DNA from 2 places in the Burkholderia sp. BCC1999 genome. Region 1 is predicted to be linked to the other one. Evidence: riboswitches for the same ligand, from Rfam matches in the RefSeq annotation. Region 1 holds a riboswitch; the other holds the start of a gene.

Region 1 (10,697 bases):
TCCGGTCGGACAGGGTCAATGTCGCCCGGTGCCTTCGATGAGCGCGTCGACGCCGTAGGCGCGCGCGAGGCTGGCGAGCTTCGGAGGGAGATTGAGGATGTCGAGGGTCGCGCCGCGCGACTTGGCGGCACGTTGCCATGCGAGCAGCACGGCGAGCGCGGACGAGTCGAACTGCGTCAGCGCCGCGCAATCGACGGCGGTGGCGCCCGCGCCGATGCGCGCAAGACCGTCCGCGAGCGCGGACTTCGCGCTCGCGACGGTCAGCGAGGAGCCGGCTTCGAAACCGCTCACGACGCTTGCTTGCCGGAGGCAAGTTGCTGGTTGCGCTGCGTGAGGAACTGGATCAGGCCGTCCACGCCGCTTTGCTGGATCTTCTCGTTGAACTGCTGCTGGTACGTCTGGATCAGCCACGCGCCGAGCACGTTCAGGTCATACACCTTCCAGCCGCTTGCCGACTTGTACAGGCGGTAATCGATCTGGACCGGCTGGCCGTTGTTCATCGCGACCGTCTTGACCACGACATCGGTATCGGCCGGATCGGCACGGAACGGCGGGTACTGGATCTGCTGGTCCGGCTTCAGCTGCGCCAGCGCGCCCGAGTACGTGCGGATCAGCAGCAGCTTGAACTGCTCCTGAACCTGCTGCTGCTGCTCGGCCGTCGCCGTGCGCCAGTTGCGGCCCATCGCGAGCTGCGTCGTGCGGCGGAAATCGGTGTACGGCAGGATGTCCTTGTTGACGATCGTGATGATGCGATTGGTATCGCCTTGCTTGATCGTCTGCTGCTTGACTTCGTCGAGCACCTGCTGCGTCGCCGTCTTGATCAGCGCCTGCGGGTTCGACTGGTCGACTTGCGCGTGGGCTGCGCTGCCGAACGAGAACAGCGCCGCGAAAACGGGGATCAGGAACAGTTTTTTCATCATAGTGACCTGCATGAATGAGTCGATGCGAAGGTTGGAGCAGGTAGCTTACGCGCAAGTTCGCGCACGCTACCGACTGAATCGTTTCCGGCTGTAACGAATGTAAATCCGTCAGTGCAGCCGGATGCTCGGGAAGCGGAACCCGCCCGGCGACGGCGGCGCCACCTGCATCGCCGGCACGTTCGTTTCGCTGGCCGGATTCGGCGATTCGGCCGTGCCCGAGGCCGGCGCGGCAACCGCCGCGCCCGATGCACCCGCCGGCGCCCCGCCCACCGCTGCTGCGCCCGCCGTACCGGCCGCGCCGGCTGCCGCCGGTGCCGCGCCGTCTTCCGGCAGGTCGTACTTCGGCAGCGCGTCGTTGCTCGACGTCGCGGCTGCCTCACCGCGCGCGTTGCTGATCAGCATCTGGCGGCGCTGCAGGTACGCGTTGCGCACGAACGAATACTTGTCGAGCGCCGCGGCATCCAGCACGTCGCCGGCGCCGAGCAGGTTCGAACGCGTGTTGACGAGGTTGACGCCGAACAGGCCCCAGCTCAGGCCGTCCGGCTTCACGTAGGTGAGCGGGTTGCCGACGTAGTCGACGCCGAGGCCGGCCGTGTCGCGCAGCGTGCTCGGGCCGAGCAGCGGCAGCACGAGGTACGGGCCCGACGGCATGCCGTAGCGGCCCATCGTGATCCCGAAGTCGGCCGTGTGCTTCGGCAGCTTCGCGATCGTCGCGACGTCGAACAGGCCGCCGACGCCGAACACCGTGTTGATCACCACGCGCATGATGTCGCCGACGCCGTCCGCGATCCGCAGCTGCACGATGTTGTTCGCCGCGATGTAGACATCGCCGATGTTCGAGAAGAAGTTCGTCACGCTGTCGCGCACCGGCTGCGGCACCACGTACTGGTAGCCCTTCGCGACCGGCTTCAGCGCGTACGTGTCGACCGTGTCGTTGAACGTGTACATCGTCCGGTTGAAGCCTTCGAGCGGATCGCCCTTGGTCGGCGTCTGCACGGTCGCGCAGCCGCTCAACGCGGCGACTGCCGCTACCGCCAGCGCGGCGTGCCTGATGCGGATCGTCTGCATGGTCATTACCCTCTTCTTTTCTCTCGTGTGGTTATTGGGCCGCCGCGCCGGACACTGCCGACGCCGGAACCGCCACCGGTGCCGGCGCAGCCGGTGCACCGGCTGCCGGCTTCGCACCGCCCGCATCGGCGGCCTTGCTGTACAGGAACTGGCCGATCAGGTTCTCGAGCACGATCGCCGACTGCGTCATCGTGATCGTATCGCCCGTCTTCAGCATTTCGGTGTCACCGCCCGGGTCGAGGCCAATATATTGCTCGCCGAGCAGGCCCGACGTCAGGATCTTCGCCGACGAATCCTTCGGGAATTGATACTGGCCGTCGACATCGATCGTCACGAGCGCCTGGTAGGTGTTCGTGTCGAAGCCGATCGACTTCACGCGGCCGACCACGACGCCGGCACTCTTCACGGCCGCGCGCGGCTTCAACCCGCCGATATTGTCGAATTTCATCTTCACTGCATAGGTCGGCTGAAACGACAGCGAGCTCATGTTGCCGACCTTCAGCGCCAGGAACAGCACCGCAAGGAAGCCCACCACCACGAACAGGCCGACCCAGAAGTCGAGAGCAGTCTTTTTCATCGTCATCCCAAAATTTGGCTTGGCTGAGGCCTAGCTGAACATCAGCGCGGTCAGCAGGAAATCGAGGCCGAGTACGGCGAGCGACGCGAACACGACCGTCTTGGTGGTCGCGCGCGACACGCCTTCGGGCGTGGGCTTCGCTTCATACCCCTGATACAGCGCAATGAAGGTCACCGCGAACCCGAACACGATGCTCTTGATCACACCGTTGCCGACGTCGGCCCAGACCTGGACCCCGCCCTGCATCTGCGACCAGAACGCGCCCGGATCGACGCCGATCAGCACGACGCCGACGAAGTACCCGCCAAGCACGCCGACCGCGTTGAAGATCGCGGCAAGCAGCGGCATCGCGATGATGCCGGCCCACAGGCGCGGCGCGATCACCGTCTTGATCGGGTCGACCGCCATCATCTCGAGCGCGGTGAGCTGTTCGCCGGCTTTCATCAGACCGATCTCGGCCGTGAGCGACGTGCCCGCGCGGCCCGCGAACAGCAGCGCGGTAACGACCGGCCCGAGCTCGCGCACGAGCGACAGCGCGACCAGCAGGCCGAGCGCCTGCTCGGAACCGTAGCGGTTCAGCGTGTAATACCCCTGCAGGCCGAGCACGAAGCCGACGAACAGCCCCGACACGGCAATGATCACGAACGAATAGTTGCCGAGGAAGTGGATCTGCTTCGTGACCAGCCGCGGCCGGCGCAGCAGCGGGAAGAATTCCAGCACGAGGCGCACGAACAGCCGCGTGCCGTAGCCCGCGCGCTCGAGGCCGCCGATGACGTAACGTCCGATCGCGCTGATCATGCGCGCCCTCCGCCGAGCCCGAAATCCGCTGCGAGCGGCGGGCTCGTGTAATGAAATTTGAACGGGCCGTCCGGTGCGCCGTCGATGAACTGCCGCACGCTCGGATCGGTCGACGCGCGCAGCTCGTCGGGCGTACCCTGCGCGAGCACGCCGCCGTTGGCCAGAAAGTACACGTAGTCGGCGATCGCGAACGATTCCGGCACGTCGTGCGTGACGAGGATCGACGTCGCGCCGAGTGCCTGGTTCAGCGTGCGGATCAGGTTCGCGGTGATGCCGAGCGAGATCGGGTCGAGGCCCGCGAACGGCTCGTCGTACATGATGAGCTGCGGATCGAGCGCGATCGCGCGGGCGAGCGCGATCCGGCGCGCCATCCCGCCCGATACCTCGGACGGCATCAGGTCGCGCGCGCCGCGCAGGCCGACCGCGTTGAGCTTCATCAGCACGAGATCGCGGATCAGGTCTTCGGGCAGGTCGGTATGTTCGCGCAGCGCGAACGCGACGTTCTCGAATACCGACATGTCGGTGAACAACGCGCCGAACTGGAACAGCATGCCCATCTTGCGGCGCAGCGCATACAGGCCGTCACGCGTTTGCGCGCCGACATCGGCGCCGTCGAACAGCACCTGGCCGCGACGCGCGCGCACGAGGCCGCCGACCAGGCGCAGCACGGTGGTCTTGCCGCAACCCGAGCCGCCCATGACCGCGACGACCTGCCCACGCCCGAAGCGCAGGTTCAGGTTGGACAGGACGAGGCGGTCGCCGTAGCCAAAGTCGACGTCGCGAAGTTCCAGCAGGGTCTCGGTAGGAGTGGGGCTCACGGAGCTGACAGTCCTTATACGCAGAACGCCGAATTATAGGGCCTGCATTGGAATGATGTCGTGACGCCGTTCCGGGCCCTGCGGTCAATGATTGTCAAATTGTCCGGGAAAGCACTGCTGCAGTGCAATAAGCGCCGTCCGATAGTCGGCTGCGCCCGTGACCGCACTGACCACCGCCACACTGCCGACGCCCGTCGCCAGCACGGCCGGCAGCGCGTCGAGCCCCACCCCGCCGATCGCGACGAGCGGCGCCCGCGCGCCCGCGAAGCGCGCATAGCGGGCAATTCGCGCGAGGCCCTGCGGCGGCGCGGCAACGGCCTTCGTGGCGGTCGCGTAGACGGGGCCGAGCGCGAGGTAGCTCGGGCGCTCGTGCAACGCCCGCAACATCTCGTAATAACCATGGCTCGAAAGTCCGAGCCGCAGGCCCGCGCGAGCAATTGCGGCCAGATCGGCCGTCTCGAGGTCTTCCTGACCCAGATGAACGCCGTACGCGCCCTCATCTGCTGCGATCTGCCAGTGATCGTTGATGAACACGCGCGCATCGGGATAGCGGCGCCCCGCCGCGACCGCACGCGCGATTTCCCTGCGCAGCGCATCCGGCGTCGCGCCTTTCACGCGCAGTTGCACGGTCCGCGCGCCGCCATCGAGCACGCGTTCGACCCAGTCCGCATCGGGGACGACCGGATAGAGGCCGAGTTGCGCGGGGCACGGCGCGAACGCCGGCTCCGGCGCGGGCGGCAGCCCGGCGACCCTGGGGAACCGCGCGGCGTCGACCGGCCACGCATCGTCCGCGCGCGTCTCGTCGCCGTCGCGCCAGGCCAGCGCGAGCACCAGTGCATCAACCGGCGCGAAGCCGCAATCGAGGAATGCCGCGAGGGCCGCGATCCAGTCGTCCGCCAGCGGATGCGCGGCTTCGAGCGCGTAGCGCGCGCCCGCCGCATGCAGCACCGCGCCCTGCTCGTCGAATTCGATCGCGACCGCGTCCGGCGAGGCCGGCCGCGATGCGGCGGACGCGCGCGCCTGCGCGGTGCGGTCGCCGGCCGACACGATCAGCACGTCGCCGTCGGCCGGCGCGTCGGGCGCTGCCACGCAGAGCCGCCACGGCGCCGCGCCGTACGGCCAGTCGCCGAGGCGGGCGCGAATCCGTTCGGCCGCTTCGGCCAGCTCGTCGGCCGGCGGCCAGAATGCATCGGCGAAGCGCGCGCTCATGCGCCGCCCCCGTCCTGGTGCCAGAACGGCATGCCGACGACCGGCGTGCTGGCGTGCGCGGTTTCGCGCGCGTCCATCGGCCCCGCCAGATACGCGGCACGCCCCGCTTCGACGCCCTGCGCAAAGGCGCGCGCCATGATCTCCGGGTGCGTGGCCTGCGACACGGCCGTGTTCAGCAGCACGCCGTCGAAACCCCACTCCATCACCTGGCAAGCATGCGACGGCACGCCGAGCCCCGCGTCGACGATCAGCGGCACGTCGGGCAGCCGCTCGCGCAGCACGCGCAGGCCGTACGGGTTCACGACGCCCTTGCCCGTGCCGATCGGCGCCCCCCATGGCATCAGCGCCTCGCAGCCGACATCGAGCAGGCGCCGGCCGATCACGAGATCCTCGGTGCAGTACGGCAGCACCTTGAAACCGTCCTTGACCAGTTGCGCGGCGGCCTCGATCAGCCCGACCGGATCGGGCTGCAGCGTGTAGTCGTCGCCGATCAGCTCGAGCTTGATCCAGTCGGTGCCGAATACCTCGCGCGCCATGTGCGCGGTCGTCACGGCCTCGGCGACGGTCTGGCAGCCGGCCGTGTTCGGCAGCAGCGGCACCGCGTGGCGCTTGAGCAGGTCGAAGAAGCCGGCTTCGGCCGTGCCGCCCGTCATCTGGCGGCGCAGCGCGACCGTCACCATACCGGGACGCGACGCGGCGATCGAATCGGACAGCGACTGCAGCGACGGATAGCGCGACGTGCCGAGCAGCACGCGGCTTGCGAAGGTTTCGCCGTACAGCGTCAGCGCGTCGGCGGATGTGAGGGACGTCATGTCGTTTTCCTGGAAGAGCGGGGGCGAACCGGCGGCGTCAGCCGCCCGCGACGGGGTGCACGACGTCGAGCTTGTCGCCCGTCGCGAGCGCGCGCGCCGCATGCTGCGTGCGCGCGACGAAATTGCCGTTCAGCGCAACCGCGTACGGCGGACGCGCGCCGTACGCGGCGAGCGCGTCGGCCACCGTCGCACCGTCGGGCAGCGTCAGGGTCTGTTGGTTGATCTGGATATCCATGAGGCTCGGTCGGATTCGGTCGGCGGCGCGCGTCAGGCCGGCTGGCGCGCGTCGCTGCGGTGATGAAGGAGCGTCGGCCAGCGCGCGGCGTCGCGCCACGCGGCGAACGCGTCGGCGTCGCCGAACGCGCCGCCGAGCGCGGCTTGCGCGAACGCGACGGCCGCCTGCGCGACTTCCGGCGCGATCATGAAGCCGTGCCGGTACAGGCCGTTGACGGCGAGCGTCGACGCGCCGTCCCAGATCACCGCCGGGCGGTGATCTGGCAGCGTCGGCCGGCACTGCGCATTGAGTTCGAGGATGCGCGCCTCGCCGAACGCCGGGTGCACGGAGAACGCCGCGCTCAGCAGTTCGAGCGCGGAGCGCACGCTGACGGGCGACATGTCCTCGCCCTCCACCTCGGTCGCGCCGATCACATAGAGATCGTCCTGCTTCGGCGCGATGTACAGCGGGTACCGCGGATGCAGCAGCCGCACGGGCCGGGTGAGCCCGATGCCCGGCGCATGCACGCGCGCGACTTCACCGCGGATGCCGCGCAGCGCGGGCAGCGCGGATTTCGCGCCGAGCCCGCGGCAATCGATCGTGAAATGCGCGGCGGGCAGGTTCGCATCGTCGATCGTGACGTGCCAGTGCAGGTCGACGCCGCGTTCGGCGAGGCCCGCAGCCAGCGCGCGCAGCGCCTGGCGATTGTCGAGCTGGCCTTCGTTCGGCAGCAGCAGGCCGCGCGCGAAGCGGCCCGCGAGCACCGGCTCGGCCGCATCGACCTGCGCGCCGGCGAGCGTCACGAAGCCGCCGCCGAACAGGTCGGCCGGCGCGTTCGCGCGCACGCGCCGCTCGAACAGCGGCGCCTCCGCGCGGTCCGCGTGGTGCCAGACGACGAGTGTGCCGTGATGCTGGAAGAAGACGGGTTCGGGCAATTCCGCGAGCCACTGCGGCCAGCGTTCGAGCGACGCGGCGCCGAGCTCGGTGATCAGCAGCTCCGCGCTCGCCGCTTCCGCGAGCGGCGCGAGCATCGCGGCGGCGATCCACGCAGCCGACTGCTCGCCGTCCGGGCCGCCGCGCTCGTAGAGCGCGACGCGGTGCCCGTCGCCCGCGAGCCGCCATGCGATCAGGCGGCCGACGAGGCCGCCGCCGAGCACCGCGAAATCGGGCCGTGCATCCTGGACGTTCATCGCGCGCCCTCCACGCAAGCGTGCACGACGAACGTCGACGCGCGCGCGCCGCCCCGTGCGAACGCACGCGGCATCGGGCCGGGAATCAAGCAAAAGACTGAAGATTGTGCGGTCATCATTCCTTCCGTAACGCGCAATGCGCGTACCCAAAAGGACGAAACCGGCAGCAAAGGCCGGCCGGGCGGGACTCGGGCGCTGACCATGTGGGATGGCGGCCAGCGCGGCCCGGCGGGATCAGAAACTTCCCTCGCCGGTATTACCCGGATCGGGTGCAAAGGGTTTTTCTCAGCCTCGCCGCGCCGCCTGGAACATCCGCCGGCCGCGCCACGAAGCACCCCTGTTTCGTCGTCGGCCATTAGACCATAAAAGCGGAAAGCGCCGCAAACTGTCCCCCATGGTGCAAATTCGCCGTCGGCCCGCGCCGCTCTGGCACAATGCCCGCAGGCCGGCCGCGGCAAGCGGCCGGTTGCCGCGTCACCGCCGGCCCTTAAGTGCCGTTTAAGACGCGCGGGCGACCATCCGTGCGCCCGCCGTCAGTCGGCGCCGCGCCCCGGCATGCCGTATCGCGGCGCGCGCCCGGCTTCGCCCGGCCCGCGCGCCGGCTACTCATCAGGAAGCACATGACCCAATCGATCGATCCCGTCCGCTCCGCCTCCGACGCGCCGCAGGACGAGCGCCCGGTATCCGCATGGAGCCTCATCAAGCCCTACTGGGTATCGTCCGAATGGAAATTCGCGTGGGGCCTGCTGGTCACGATCATCGCGATCAACCTCTGCGTGGTCTGGATCAACGTCCGGCTGAACAAGTGGAACGCCGAGTTCTACAACGCGCTGCAGTCGAAGGACGTCCACGACTTCCCGAACCTGCTGATGCAGTTCTCCGCGCTCGCGTTCGCCTTCATCATCCTCGCCGTGTACGGCCGCTACCTGCGGCAGATGCTCGGCTTCCGCTGGCGCCAGTGGCTCACCGACCGCTTCCTCGGCCAGTGGCTCGGCGATCGCGCGTTCTACCGGATCGAACGTGATCGTCTCGCCGACAACCCCGACCAGCGGATCACCGACGACCTCCAGTCGTTCGCGACCACGACGCTCGCACTGTCGCTCGACCTGCTGTCGACGGTCGTCACGCTCGTGTCGTTCATCACGATCCTGTGGTCGCTCGCCGGCGCGCTGACGTTCACGCTCGGCGCGACGCCGATCTCGATTCCCGGCTACATGGTGTGGGCGGCCGCGCTGTACGCGGTGATCGGCTCGCTGATCATCCAGAAGGTCGGCCATCCGCTCGTGTCGATCAACTACCAGCAGCAGCGCGTCGAGGCCGATTTCCGCTTCGGGCTGATCCGCGTGCGCGAGAACGCCGAGCAGATCGCGTTCTACGACGGCGAGAAGACCGAGGCAGGCAACGCGCAGACCCTCTTCATGCGCATCCGCGACAACTGGTGGCGCGTGATGAAGTACACGAAGCGGCTCACGTTCGTGCTGAGCTTCTACGGGCAGATCGCGATCATCTTTCCGCTCGTCGTCGCCGCGCCGCGCTATTTCGCGGGTGCGTTCTCGTTCGGCGTGCTGATGCAGATCTCGTCCGCGTTCGGCACCGTCAGCGATTCGTTCTCGTGGTTCATCAACAGCTACTCGACCCTCGTCGAATGGCGCGCCACCGTCAACCGTCTGCGCGAATTCAAGCGCGTGATGGGCACGTCGCACCTGAAGGAAAGCCTGTCGCCCGCGACCGAGCACGGCGGCATCAACCTGCACTACATCGACGATGCGAAGCTGTCGACGTCGTCGCTGAAGCTCGCGCTGCCGAACGGCAACGCGCTCGCGAACATCGGCAACGTCACGATCGAGCCGGGCTCGCGCTGGCTCGTGATCGGCAAGTCGGGTTCCGGCAAGAGCACGTTCATGCGTGCGCTCGCGGGCCTGTGGCCGTTCGGGGACGGCGCGATCGACGCGCCCGTCGGCGCGCGGATGATGTTCGTGCCGCAGACGAGCTATCTGCCGATCGGCACGCTGAAGGCCGCGCTCACCTATCCGGCGACACCCGACGCGTTCAGCGACGAAGCGTGCCGCGACGCGCTGCGCGCGTGCCGCCTCGAGGATTACGTCGACCGCCTCGACGAGACCGCGCACTGGACGCGCGTGCTGTCGCCGGGCGAGCAGCAGCGTCTTGCCGGCGCACGCGTGCTGCTGCACAAGCCCGACTTCCTGTTCCTCGACGAAGCCACCAGCGCGCTCGACGCCGACAACGAGGCACGCCTCTATCACCTGTTCGCCGAACGGCTGCCGAAGGCCGCGATCGTCAGCATCGCGCACCGCGAGTCGCTGGCCGCGTTCCACGTAGGCACGATCAACGTCGAACGCGTGAACGCCGGCGACAAGGTCGCCGCGTGAGTGCACGCGCCGCGCCCCTCGAACGCATCGCGCTGATCACCGGCGCTGGCTCGGGGATCGGCGCGGCGCTCGCACGGCGGCTCGCGGCGCCCGGCATCGCGCTGGCGCTGCATGCGCGCGGCGCGGACGATTCAGCGCGGGCACGCCTTGCCGAAGTCGCCCACGCATGCACGACGGCCGGCGCCGAGTGCATCACGCTGACCGGCGATCTTGGCGAACCGGGTGTCGCCGCCGCGCTGGTCGAGAGCACCGCTACACATTTCGGCGGGCTCGATCAGCTCGTCGCGAATGCCGGCTTCGCCGCGCGGCAATCCTTTTCCGATCTTTCCACGGACGCGCTCGCCGCCGCCTTCGCGGCGATGCCCGGCGCGTTCTCCGCGCTCGCAGGCCGCGCGCGGCCGCTGCTCGAAGCGTCGGCCACGCCGCGAATCGTCGCGGTCAGTTCGTTCGTCGCACACCGCTACCGCGCCGATGCGCCGTTCGCGGCGACCGCCGCCGCGAAGGCCGCGCTCGAATCGCTCGTGCGCACCGCCGCCGCCGAATTCGCCGCGCACGGCATCACCGTGAACGCGGTCGCGCCGGGCTTCACGCGCAAGGACCACGGCCCGAGCGCCGGCAACGCCGCCGCGTGGGCGCAGGCCGAACAGGCGACGCCGCTCGGCCGGATCGCCGAACCCGACGACGTCGCCGCGCTGATCGCA
Region 2 (10,697 bases), on a different contig from region 1:
GCGCACCTCGCGCGCCGCTCACGATCCGCCGAACCAGTTGTACCCCTGATCGATCCAGTAGCCGCCCGGGAACGTATCGGTCACGAAGATTTCCATGATGTGCTTCGGGTTCTTGTAGCCGAGTTTGGTCGGCATCCGCAGCTTCATCGGGAAGCCGTATTCCGGCGGCAACTGGCGGCCGTCGTACTCGAGCGCGAGCAGCGTCTGCGGATGCAGCGCGGTCGGCATGTCGATGCTTTCGTAGTAATCGTCCGCGCATTTGAAACCGACGTGTTTCGCCCGCGTGTCGGCGCCGGCACGCGCGAGGAACGCGCCGAACGGCGTGCCGCCCCAGCGGCCGATCGCACTCCACCCTTCCACGCAGATGTGCCGCGTGATCTGTTCCGCGTGCGGCAACGCGCGAAGCTCGTCGAGCGTCCACACGCGCTTGCCCGTCACGCGGCCGGACAGCACGAGGCGGTACGTCGACTCATCGACATGCCGCACTTCGTCGATCCCGTAGTACGCGTTGAACGGGAACGGGCGCGTGATGTCGGCCTCGGTGTAGGTCGGCGCGAGCCGGTCGGGGTTGAACAGCCAGGCCTGCACGCGATCGTTCATGCGCGACACTTTCTCGAGAAACGTGTTGACCGACGCGTCGTCCTGCAGCGTGCAGCCGGTCAGCATCGCGAGGCCGCCGAGCGTCAGCACGCGCCGGTTGAAGAGCCGCCGCGACGGCATCTCGAGCTCGCGGCGGACATCGAGTTCGAGCGACTTCCGGTCGAGTGTCCAGCGCGGCTCGCCACGGTTTTTTTCGGATTCCGACATGATGATTTCCTTCGCCCGCGATGAGCAGGTCAGCGGCCGCGCAGCATCGCGAGCAACGAGCGCGGCACCAGCAGCGCCATCGCGACGTGGACGACAAAGAAGGCGACGAGCAGCGACATCGCCCAGAAATGCACGACGCGCGCGTTGTCGTAGCCGCCGAACAGTTCGCGCAGCAGCGGAAACTGCACGGATTTCCAGATCGTGAGCCCCGACAGCACCAGCACGACGAGATCGACGATCGCGGTCAGGTACGCGGCTCGCTGCACCGCGTTGTAGACGCTCAGGTCGTTGTGCGACAGCCGCCCGCCGAGCGCGGCGCGGACGTCGCGCCAGATGGACGCCGGCGTGACGGGCAACAGCTTGCGCGCGAAGCGCCCCGTTGCGATCGACATCGCGAGGTAGAACAGCCCGTTGCCGACCAGCAGCCACATCGCCGCGAAATGCCATTGCAGCGCGCCGCCGAGCCAGCCGCCGAGCGTGATGCCGTGTGCGAACGTGAACGACGGATAGATCGGCGACGCGTCGTAGATACGCCAGCCGGACAGCGCCATCAGGATCGCCGCGAGCGCGTTGAGCCAGTGGCTCACGCGCACCCACGGCGGATGGATCGTCGGCGCGGGCGGCGTCGCGCTCGCGCGATCCGTGGCAGGAACCGTTTGCATGATGAAGACTCCCGGAATGATGCGACGGGACGCGATGCGTCCGCAGCCGGCCGGCCGCGCCCCGCGCACGTCGATCAGTTCGACGGGCTCATGGTGTCCTTCTTCATCGCGTCGCCCTTGGACATCGCGTCGTGGCCCATCGCGTCCTTCGACATCGCGTCCTTTTTCATCGCATGCTTCTTCATGCCGTCCTTCTTCATCGCGCCATCCTTCGCCATCGCGTCGTGACCCATCGCGTCCTTCGACATCGACATGCCGTCCTTCGACATCGCATCGTTCTGCGCGTAGGCGCCCGTTGCGATCGTGGCAAGTGCGGCGACACAGGCAACCAGGAATACGTTTTTCATGACATCTCTCCACTACATGGGTTTAGGAGCCGAATAGACGGAGCACACCGCCGGAAATGACAGCGATGTCAAAAAAAATTCTAGACGCCTGAAATGAAGATGCGAATGCTGCACCGCTCGACGCGCGCCGGTCCGCCGGGACGCCGTAAGGAAGCCGCGATTGCTGCGCTGCACCCTGCCCGGCTCGCCGGCGGCGATCCGGAAATCGCCCGGCGGCATCCGATCCGCTCCCGGTTGAAACCGCAGCCAAGCCGGTGTATCGTGTGCGCTGCTAACGCGGGGGTCCTGCAATGCGTTCGGTCAAACAACCGGCATTGCGGGTGAGAAATACCCTTTGAACCTGATCTGGATAATGCCAGCGCAGGGAAGCGTACGGATTTCGCCGCCATCCTTCTGACGAAATCCGCCGCCTCACCAAGCCTCGTCTCCTGCTTAGCTCGAGCCCCACATACGTCAAGGGCTCCGGGCAAGCGCCGAAGCGCCTGTCCGGCGCTCACACAGGAGATTGCATGAACGCCAATCCGAAGTTTCTGTCCGCCGACGCTCATGTCGATGCCGCGGCCGTCGCCCCGCTGCCGAATTCCCGCAAGGTTTATGTAACCGGCTCTCAGCCCGACATCCGCGTGCCGATGCGAGAAATCACACAGGCCGACACGCCGACCGGCTTCGGCGGCGAAAAGAATCCGCCGATCTACGTGTACGACACGTCGGGCCCCTACACCGATCCGGAAGCGAAGATCGACATCCGCGCGGGCCTGGCCGCGCTGCGTCAGGGCTGGATCGAAGCACGCGGCGACACCGAAATGCTCGGCGGCCTGTCGAGCCAGTACGGCCTCGAGCGCGCGGCCGACCCGGCCACCGCCGACCTGCGGTTCCCGGGCCTACACCGCAACCCGCGCCGCGCCCAGGCCGGCAAGAACGTCACGCAGATGCACTATGCGCGCCAGGGCATCATCACGCCGGAAATGGAATACATCGCGATCCGCGAGAACCAGCGTCGCGCCGAGTACCTCGAGAGCCTGAAGTCGAGTGGCCCGAACGGCGCGAAGCTCGCCGCGATGATGGGCCGCCAGCACCCGGGCCAGGCGTTCGGCGCCGCGGCCTTCGGCGCGAACGCGCCGGCCGAGATCACGCCGGAATTCGTGCGCTCGGAAGTGGCATGCGGCCGCGCGATCATCCCCGCGAACATCAACCACCCGGAATCCGAGCCGATGATCATCGGCCGCAACTTCCTCGTGAAGATCAACGCGAACATCGGCAACTCGGCCGTCACGTCGTCGATCGGCGAGGAAGTCGACAAGATGACGTGGGCGATCCGCTGGGGCGGCGACACGGTGATGGACCTGTCGACCGGCAAGCACATCCATGAAACGCGCGAGTGGATCATCCGCAACAGCCCGGTGCCGATCGGCACGGTGCCGATCTACCAGGCGCTGGAGAAGGTCAACGGCAAGGCCGAGGACCTGACCTGGGAAATCTTCCGCGACACGCTGATCGAGCAGGCCGAGCAAGGCGTCGACTACTTCACGATCCACGCGGGCGTGCGCCTGCAATATGTGCCGCTCACCGCTAACCGGATGACGGGCATCGTGTCGCGCGGCGGCTCGATCATGGCGAAGTGGTGTCTCGCGCACCACAAGGAAAGCTTCCTGTACGAACACTTCGAAGAGATCTGCGAGATCATGAAGGCGTACGACGTGAGCTTCTCGCTCGGCGACGGCCTGCGCCCCGGCTCGATCTACGACGCGAACGACGAAGCGCAGCTCGGCGAACTGAAGACGCTCGGCGAGCTCACGCAGATCGCGTGGAAGCACGACGTGCAGGTGATGATCGAAGGCCCCGGCCACGTGCCGATGCAGTTGATCAAGGAGAACATGGATCTTCAGCTCGACTGGTGCAAGGAAGCGCCGTTCTACACGCTCGGGCCGCTCACCACCGACATCGCGCCGGGCTACGACCACATCACGTCGGGCATCGGCGCCGCGATGATCGGCTGGTTCGGCACCGCGATGCTCTGCTACGTGACGCCGAAGGAACACCTTGGCCTGCCGAACAAGGACGACGTGAAGGAAGGCATCATCACGTACAAGCTCGCCGCGCACGCCGCCGATCTCGCCAAGGGCCACCCCGGCGCACAGGTTCGCGACAACGCACTGTCGAAGGCACGCTTCGAGTTCCGCTGGGAAGACCAGTTCAACATCGGTCTCGATCCGGACAAGGCGCGCGAATTCCACGACGAGACGCTGCCGAAGGATTCGGCGAAGGTCGCGCACTTCTGCTCGATGTGCGGCCCGCACTTCTGCTCGATGAAGATCACGCAGGACGTGCGCGAGTTCGCGGCGCAGCAGGGCGTATCGGAAACCGAGGCGCTGAAGAAAGGGATGGAAGTGAAGGCGGTCGAGTTCGTCAAGACCGGCGCCGAGATCTATCACCGTCAGTAAACGCAAGCGGCGATCCACACCGGAATCGCATCGCAATGCACGAAGCCCGCTTTCGAGCGGGCTTTTTTGCGCATGTCGTGTGCCTGCCGACGCGCGGGACACAATTGATTACGAAACCGCGCGAGCCTTAACAAGTCCTTACAGCAGCCCCGTGGAGCGGCGCGTAGATTGGGGACATGCGTGGCCGCCAGCCGGTCGCGCGTCCTCCGTTCACTACCACAAGGACAACGATCATGATTTCGATTCGGCGTATTGGGGTATGCGCGCTCCTCGTCGCAACGGTGACCAGCCTGTCGGCCTGCGACTCGATGACGAGGCGGCAGCGCGACACGGCAATCGGCGCGGGTGTCGGTGGCGTCGCCGGCGCGGCGATCGGCGGCAACGCGCTGTCGACGCTGGGCGGCGCGGCAGCCGGCGGCATCATCGGCAACCAGGTCGGCAAGTAAGCAGCCGGCCGGACCCGGCGCAACATTCGTCCAGACGGCGTTTCCGCGATGCGGAAGCGCCGTTTTCGCATGCGGCGTCGCAATATGCGCGTCAACCGCCCGGAAATGATCGGTTACCGTTTTGCATACCGTGTCATCGGCGCGCGGCCTAAGCTTAAGCATCTGCCGATTGCCGGCTCCGCCGGAGAGACATCATGAACAGGACCCTCGTCGCAGCGGCGCTCGCCTGCACGACGCTCGCCGGCTGCTACTACCCGTACGGCTACTATCCTGGCGGCTATTACACGGCCGCGCCGGTGCAGCCGGCGCCCGTGTACGTCGATCCCGGCCCCGCCTACTACTATCCGGCACCCGCCTATGCACCCGCATGGGGCGGCTATTGGGGACCGGCGCTGTCGCTCAATTTCGGCTTCGGCGGACGCGGCGGCTGGCGCCACCACTGACCGGATACGGCCGCCGACGGAAGGCCGCCCGTCCCCCGCAACCGGCGACCTGCCCGTTTCTTGTCGTTTCATCCAATCGTGAAACGACGGCACGGTAACGCGGTGTAAGATTCATCGCATCCCGTCCCCGCCCTCACGATCGATGTCGCCCAAGAACGCTTTTCTGCTGACCGTGCTCGCTGCCCTGTGGGGCGCGTCGTTCCTGTTCATCCGGATCGGCGTGGTCGATCTCGGCGTCGCGCCGCTGATGGCGTTACGCGTGGGCATCGGCGCGCTGTTTCTCACGGGCTTCGCGCTGACGCGCTTCAAACCCGCCGACCTCGGCGCGCGGCTGCGCCATCATGCGTGGCCGTTGTTCGTCGTCGGCGCGCTGAACTCGGGCATCCCGTTCTGCCTGTTCGCGTTCGCCGAGCTGACGCTGTCGGCCGGCCTGACGTCGGTGATCAATGCAACGACGCCGCTGTGGGGCGCGCTCGTCGCGTACCTGTGGCTGAAGGACAAGCTGTCGCTGCCGCGCGCGCTCGGCCTCGTGATCGGCTTTGCCGGCGTGCTCACGCTCGTGTGGAACCAGATCGCGAACGCGCACGGCGACACGGGCGCCAGCGCGACCGCGCTCGCCGCCGCCGCGGCGCTCGGCGCGACGCTGCTTTACGGCATCGCGGCCAATTACACGAAGCGCAAGCTCAGCGGCGTCGACCCGCTCGTCAACGCGGCCGGCAGCATGATCGGCTCGTCCATCCTGCTGCTGCCGTTCGCGATCGCCACCTGGCCGGCCGCGCCGGTCAGCGCACACGCGTGGGGCTCGGTGCTCGCCCTCGGCATCGCATGCACGGGCGTCGCGTACTTCATCTTCTTCTACCTGATCGCACATATCGGCCCTGCCCGCGCGATTACCGTCACGTTCGTGATCCCCGTGTTCGGGCTGTTGTGGGGGGCGCTGTTCCTCGGCGAACACGTGTCGGCCATGATGATCGAAGGCTGCGCGATCGTGCTCGTCGGCACCGCGCTCGCGACTGGCGTGATCAAGCGGATTCCCGGCTTCGGGCCGCGCGGCGGCGAAGCGACCTGACGAGCCGGGCGCGGGCGCCGTCGTTCGTCGCGCGGCCATCGTCAACCGCCGGTGACGCGCAACGCCCGCCCGCCAACGCACCGCGAATGGTGTCGCCGCACGCCCCCATTCCTCTGACGGCCGATCCCGGCTGCGCCCGTGTCGGCCGCCGGGATTTCCCGTACTCCACTCCCCACCATTCGCCATGCGGCCGGGTTGTCATGTCCCGCGGCGGCGCGCTTCGCTGCGTGACAGTCATGCGCGGCACGCACTCGCCCGGCGCCTGATACCGCTGCGCGCCAGCCACGGCCGAGCCGTGTACCGTTTGCGTCTGGAGTTACCCTGATACGCGTGCCGCTGCAATCCCGTTACACTCGGAACACTTACCCGCAGAAGGCGGCATCGATGCTCCACGTTCTTTCGCGTCCGCCTGCGCGTGCGACTGCATCGGCGTGGCGGCTCGCTCCCGCCCCACCGCTCGCCCCCGGGCACCGTTGACATGAAGCCCGCCCGCGACCTATCGCTCGACTCCCTGCTCGAACGCCTCACGCCGACGCCCGGCGGCTGGCTCGCCACTTATCGCACCACGAAGCTGCGCAGCGTGTTCCAGCCCGTGCTGTCGATCACGCACAAGCGCGTCGTCGGATACGAAGCGCTGCTGCGCGTCGTCGACGCGAACGGCGCGCTGGTGTCGCCCACCGCGCTGTTCGACCGGACGCGCGGCGACGCCGACGCGCTGATGCTCGACCGGCTCGCGCGCTGCCTGCACACGGCCAACTTTGTCGCACAAGGAATCGGCGACGGCTGGCTGTTCCTGAACGTGACGCCGCGCGTGCTCGATACGGGCCTCGTGCAGCGCGAGTTCGTCGAGGCGCTGTGCCGGCATTTCTCGTTGCCGCCGAATCGCATCGTGCTGGAAGTCGTCGAGCAACCGGCGCGCGACGAAGCCGCGCTCGCCCGCACGATCGACATGATCCAGCATCGCGATTTCCTGATCGCGATCGACGATTTCGGCACCGGCTTCTCGAACTTCGACCGCGTTTGGCGCGCACGGCCCGACATCGTCAAACTCGACCGCTCGCTCGTCGAACGCTCGACCGGGTCGGCCGAGGATCGACGCATCATGCATCACCTCGTGTCGATGCTGCACCAGGCCGGCGCAATGGTGCTGGCCGAAGGCGTGGAAAGCGACGACGCGCTGCAGGCGCTGATGGAAGCCGATATCGATTTCGTGCAGGGTTTCCGGTTCGGCCAGCCCGACGCCTCGATCGCACACGCGAGCGCGGCCGCGCCCGCGATGCTCGACGCCGCGTGGCAACGCTTCATCGCCGACCGGCACACGCCGGTCATCGCAGAGCAACCGGGCTTCGACGCAATCGAGCGGCTCGTGCTCACCGGCGCGGCCGCGTTTTCCGCGAGCGGCAACCTGCAGGACGCCGCGCAACGTGTATTTGCGGTGCCGGCCGCGCGCCGCGTGTTCGTCACCGATGAGATCGGCGAGCAGTTCCTGCCGTCGATCGGCGCCCACACCGACGACGGCCAGGCGGGCGCCACGCGCCTCGCGCCGCTGTTCCCCGAAACCCACAGCAACTGGTCGCGACGCCCGTATTTCCAGCGTGCAATCGCCGCACCGGGACGCGTCGCGCTGATGGGCCCGCACTTCTCGCTGACGGAAGGTCGCGACTGCTATACGGCCGCCGTCGCGATCCGGGCACAGAGCCGGCTCGTCGTGTTCTGCGTCGACTTCGTGCTCGACAGCGCGGGAACGGTGATGCGCTAGCCGCGCGGGCAGCGGACATTGGCCTGCGCGGGCCGCCGGCCATTCATTCGTCAGTCGGTCACCTTCCCTCTTCCGGACTTCACCACGCTGCGGCGCGACTTGTGCTCGAGCCGCCGCTCCTTCGACGCGCGCGTCGGCCGCGTCGCAACGCGAGCGCGCGGCGTGAACGCGACGCTGCCGATCAGCGTATCGAGCCGCGCCAGCGCCGCCTCGCGATTCTTCTCCTGCGTGCGGTATTCCTGCGACTTGATCACGACGATGCCGTCACGCGTGATGCGCTGGTCGGACAGTGCGAGGAGCCGCTCCTTGATGACCGGCGGCAGCGACGACGCGCGGATGTCGAAGCGCAGGTGAATCGCACTCGACACCTTGTTCACGTTTTGCCCGCCCGCGCCCTGCGCGCGCACGGCCGTCCATTCCACGTCGGCCGGATCGAGCGTATAGCGGATCATCATCGCGAAGCCTCCGTGCGGCGCCGCGCAAGCGCTTCGTCGACGCGCGCAGCGAGCCCCGAATCGCGCTGCGTGCGCGTCGCGACCGCCTGCACCAGCACACGCCGCGGCCCGATCACCTGGACGCGCGTGCGGGCACGCGTGACGGCCGTATAGACCAGCTCGCGCGTGAGCACCCGGCTGAACGATGCCGGCAGCACGAGCGCGGCTTCGTCGAATTCCGAGCCCTGCGATTTATGGACGGTCAGCGCGAACGCCGTTTCGTGCGGCGGCAGCGCAGCCGGCGACACCGCGCGCGCGGTGCCGTCCGCGCGCCTGAACCACACGCGCAGCACACCGTGCGCATCGGGCAACGCGATGCCGATGTCGCCGTTGAACAGCCCGAGCGCATAGTCGTTGCGCGTCACCATGATCGGCCGCCCGGTGAACCAGCGCGCGCCGACCGCGAGCGGCACGCGAGCGGCGTGCCGCACATGCGCGGCCACGAGCGCGTTGACGTGCTCCGCCCCGCGTGAGCCGTTGCGGGTCGCGCACAGGATCCGAAACCGGTTGAGCACATCGAACAGCGGCAGCGGATCGGGCACCGGCGCAGTCAGTGCGTCGCGCAACGCGTCGAGGTACGCGCCGAACCGCCTTGCGAGCCGCTCGACCGTCGACGGTGCGAGCGCATCGCCCGCATCGTCGTGGAACGACGCGGCGGCCGCGTCGTCGGCGGGCAGCGCATCGAGCGCGGCCTGCACGTCGCCGCTACGGATCGCGAGCGACAGCCGCCCGATCGGTGAATCGAGACCGAAACGGTAATTGCGTTCGAGCCAGACGACGCAATCCGCGAGTGGCGCCGGCCCGGGCATGGCGGACGCTGCGGCGGCTTCAACGGTCGATGGCGATGTGGTCGCCGTCATCGATGCCAGCGCCACGTCGCCGGCGTCGAACGGCGGCAGTTCGACGGCATCGAGCCATGCAAGTTCGTCGGCTTCGATCCACGCGGGTGTGTCAGCCGCTGTAACGGTGCCGCCGATATCGACCGGCGCCGGGACGGCGGGCAATGGCGACACGATCCCGGCCGACGAAACTTCGTCATCCTGCGATTCGTCGTCGAAGAGCGATGCCTGTCGCGGATCGGCCTTCGGCCGGGACGCCGGTTTGCGTGAAACGGAAGCCGATGTCGAAGGTGACGCCGGGGCCTGCGCCGAAGCGGAAGCCCGACTCGCAGCCGGAACCCCTGCGGCTGCAGTTTCGTCCGGCACCGGTAACGCCGCGACGAACGCCGCCTCGTCGATGCCGAGCGCCTGCGCGATGCGCGTGCGCGCCGCGGCCGTAAAGGCTGGCCGCGCGCTGAGCTCCGCGAACACGGCACCGGCTTCGACCGCGGCCAGTTGATCCTTGTCACCGAGCAGCACGAGCCGCGCGCCCGGCGCAAGCGCATCGAGCAGATGCGCGGCGAGCGCGACGTCGATCATCGACGCTTCGTCGACGACGATCAGGTCGTACGGCAACGGATTGTCGCGATGATGGCGAAAGCCGGCCGCCCCGCCGCCGCCCAGCAGCCGATGCAGCGTATACGACGTATCGGGCAAACGCGCCGCCAGCTCGGGCGGCAAGTCGCCGGCCCGTGCATGCAGCGCTTCCTGCATCCGCTGTGCGGCCTTGCCGGTCGGTGCGGCCAGCGCGATGCGCAGCCCCGGGTGCGCGTCGAGCAGACAAGCCAGCACGCCGACGACAGTCGTCGTCTTGCCCGTGCCGGGGCCGCCGCTGACGATCGTCACGCGGCCCGTCAGCGCGACGATCGCCGCCACGCGTTGCCAGTCGACTTCGCCGGTGGCCGGCCCAAAGTAACGCGCAAGGTTGTCGCGCAGCCGGTCGGGCGACAGCCCTTCATCCGGTGCTGCGGCACCGGCCTGCGCGACGAGCGCATCGGCAAGCCGCCGTTCGTAATCGAAATAGCGCGACAGATACAGGTGGTCGTGCCGGTCGACGATCAGCGGCCGCTCGTCGCCACGCGCAAGCGTGCCGAACGCGACCACGCCGCTGGCGGCGAGCGCCGCGCGAACCTCGTCAAGCGGTGCTTCGTAGCGCTGCGCGAGCGCGCCGAGTGCGACGCATACGTGACCGCCGGCCGTCGCACGGCTCGTCGCGAACGCGGCGCGTGCCGCCCAGCGCGCTGCTGCGGACGGCGCGCCGGCGCGCCGCGCGAGATCGCCGATCCGACGCGCGAAGCCTTCCGCGAGCGCGATGCCGAAATCGGCCGGCTCGGGCAGCCGCGCGACGAGG

Evidence for each region. Region 1 has a riboswitch for thiamine pyrophosphate ahead of U5809_RS21555 (FAD-dependent oxidoreductase). Riboswitches for the same ligand answer to the same signal wherever they lie in the genome.
Region 2: another riboswitch for thiamine pyrophosphate. It lies ahead of thiC (phosphomethylpyrimidine synthase ThiC); the one in region 1 lies ahead of U5809_RS21555 (FAD-dependent oxidoreductase).

The regions. Positions count from the first base shown of each region.
Region 1 is NZ_CAJPHP010000014.1:126,325-137,021, forward strand. It holds gene U5809_RS21510 (lipid asymmetry maintenance protein MlaB) at 16-291, opposite strand; gene U5809_RS21515 (ABC transporter substrate-binding protein) at 288-917, opposite strand; gene U5809_RS21520 (VacJ family lipoprotein) at 1,029-1,988, opposite strand; gene mlaD (outer membrane lipid asymmetry maintenance protein MlaD) at 2,020-2,571, opposite strand; gene mlaE (lipid asymmetry maintenance ABC transporter permease subunit MlaE) at 2,596-3,363, opposite strand; gene U5809_RS21535 (ABC transporter ATP-binding protein) at 3,360-4,181, opposite strand; gene thiE (thiamine phosphate synthase) at 4,266-5,390, opposite strand; gene U5809_RS21545 (thiazole synthase) at 5,387-6,202, opposite strand; gene thiS (sulfur carrier protein ThiS) at 6,240-6,437, opposite strand; gene U5809_RS21555 (FAD-dependent oxidoreductase) at 6,470-7,606, opposite strand; TPP riboswitch at 7,832-7,955, opposite strand; gene U5809_RS21560 (ABC transporter ATP-binding protein/permease) at 8,227-9,996, shown strand; gene U5809_RS21565 (SDR family NAD(P)-dependent oxidoreductase) at 9,993-10,697, shown strand, end outside.
Region 2 is NZ_CAJPHP010000007.1:156,649-167,345, forward strand. It holds gene U5809_RS12085 (molybdopterin-dependent oxidoreductase) at 19-807, opposite strand; gene U5809_RS12090 (cytochrome b/b6 domain-containing protein) at 837-1,469, opposite strand; gene U5809_RS12095 (pentapeptide MXKDX repeat protein) at 1,544-1,816, opposite strand; TPP riboswitch at 2,085-2,201, shown strand; gene thiC (phosphomethylpyrimidine synthase ThiC) at 2,326-4,257, shown strand; gene U5809_RS12105 (glycine zipper 2TM domain-containing protein) at 4,491-4,703, shown strand; gene U5809_RS12110 (hypothetical protein) at 4,898-5,146, shown strand; gene U5809_RS12115 (DMT family transporter) at 5,289-6,215, shown strand; gene U5809_RS12120 (EAL domain-containing protein) at 6,694-7,974, shown strand; gene arfB (alternative ribosome rescue aminoacyl-tRNA hydrolase ArfB) at 8,025-8,429, opposite strand; gene U5809_RS12130 (AAA family ATPase) at 8,426-10,697, opposite strand, start outside.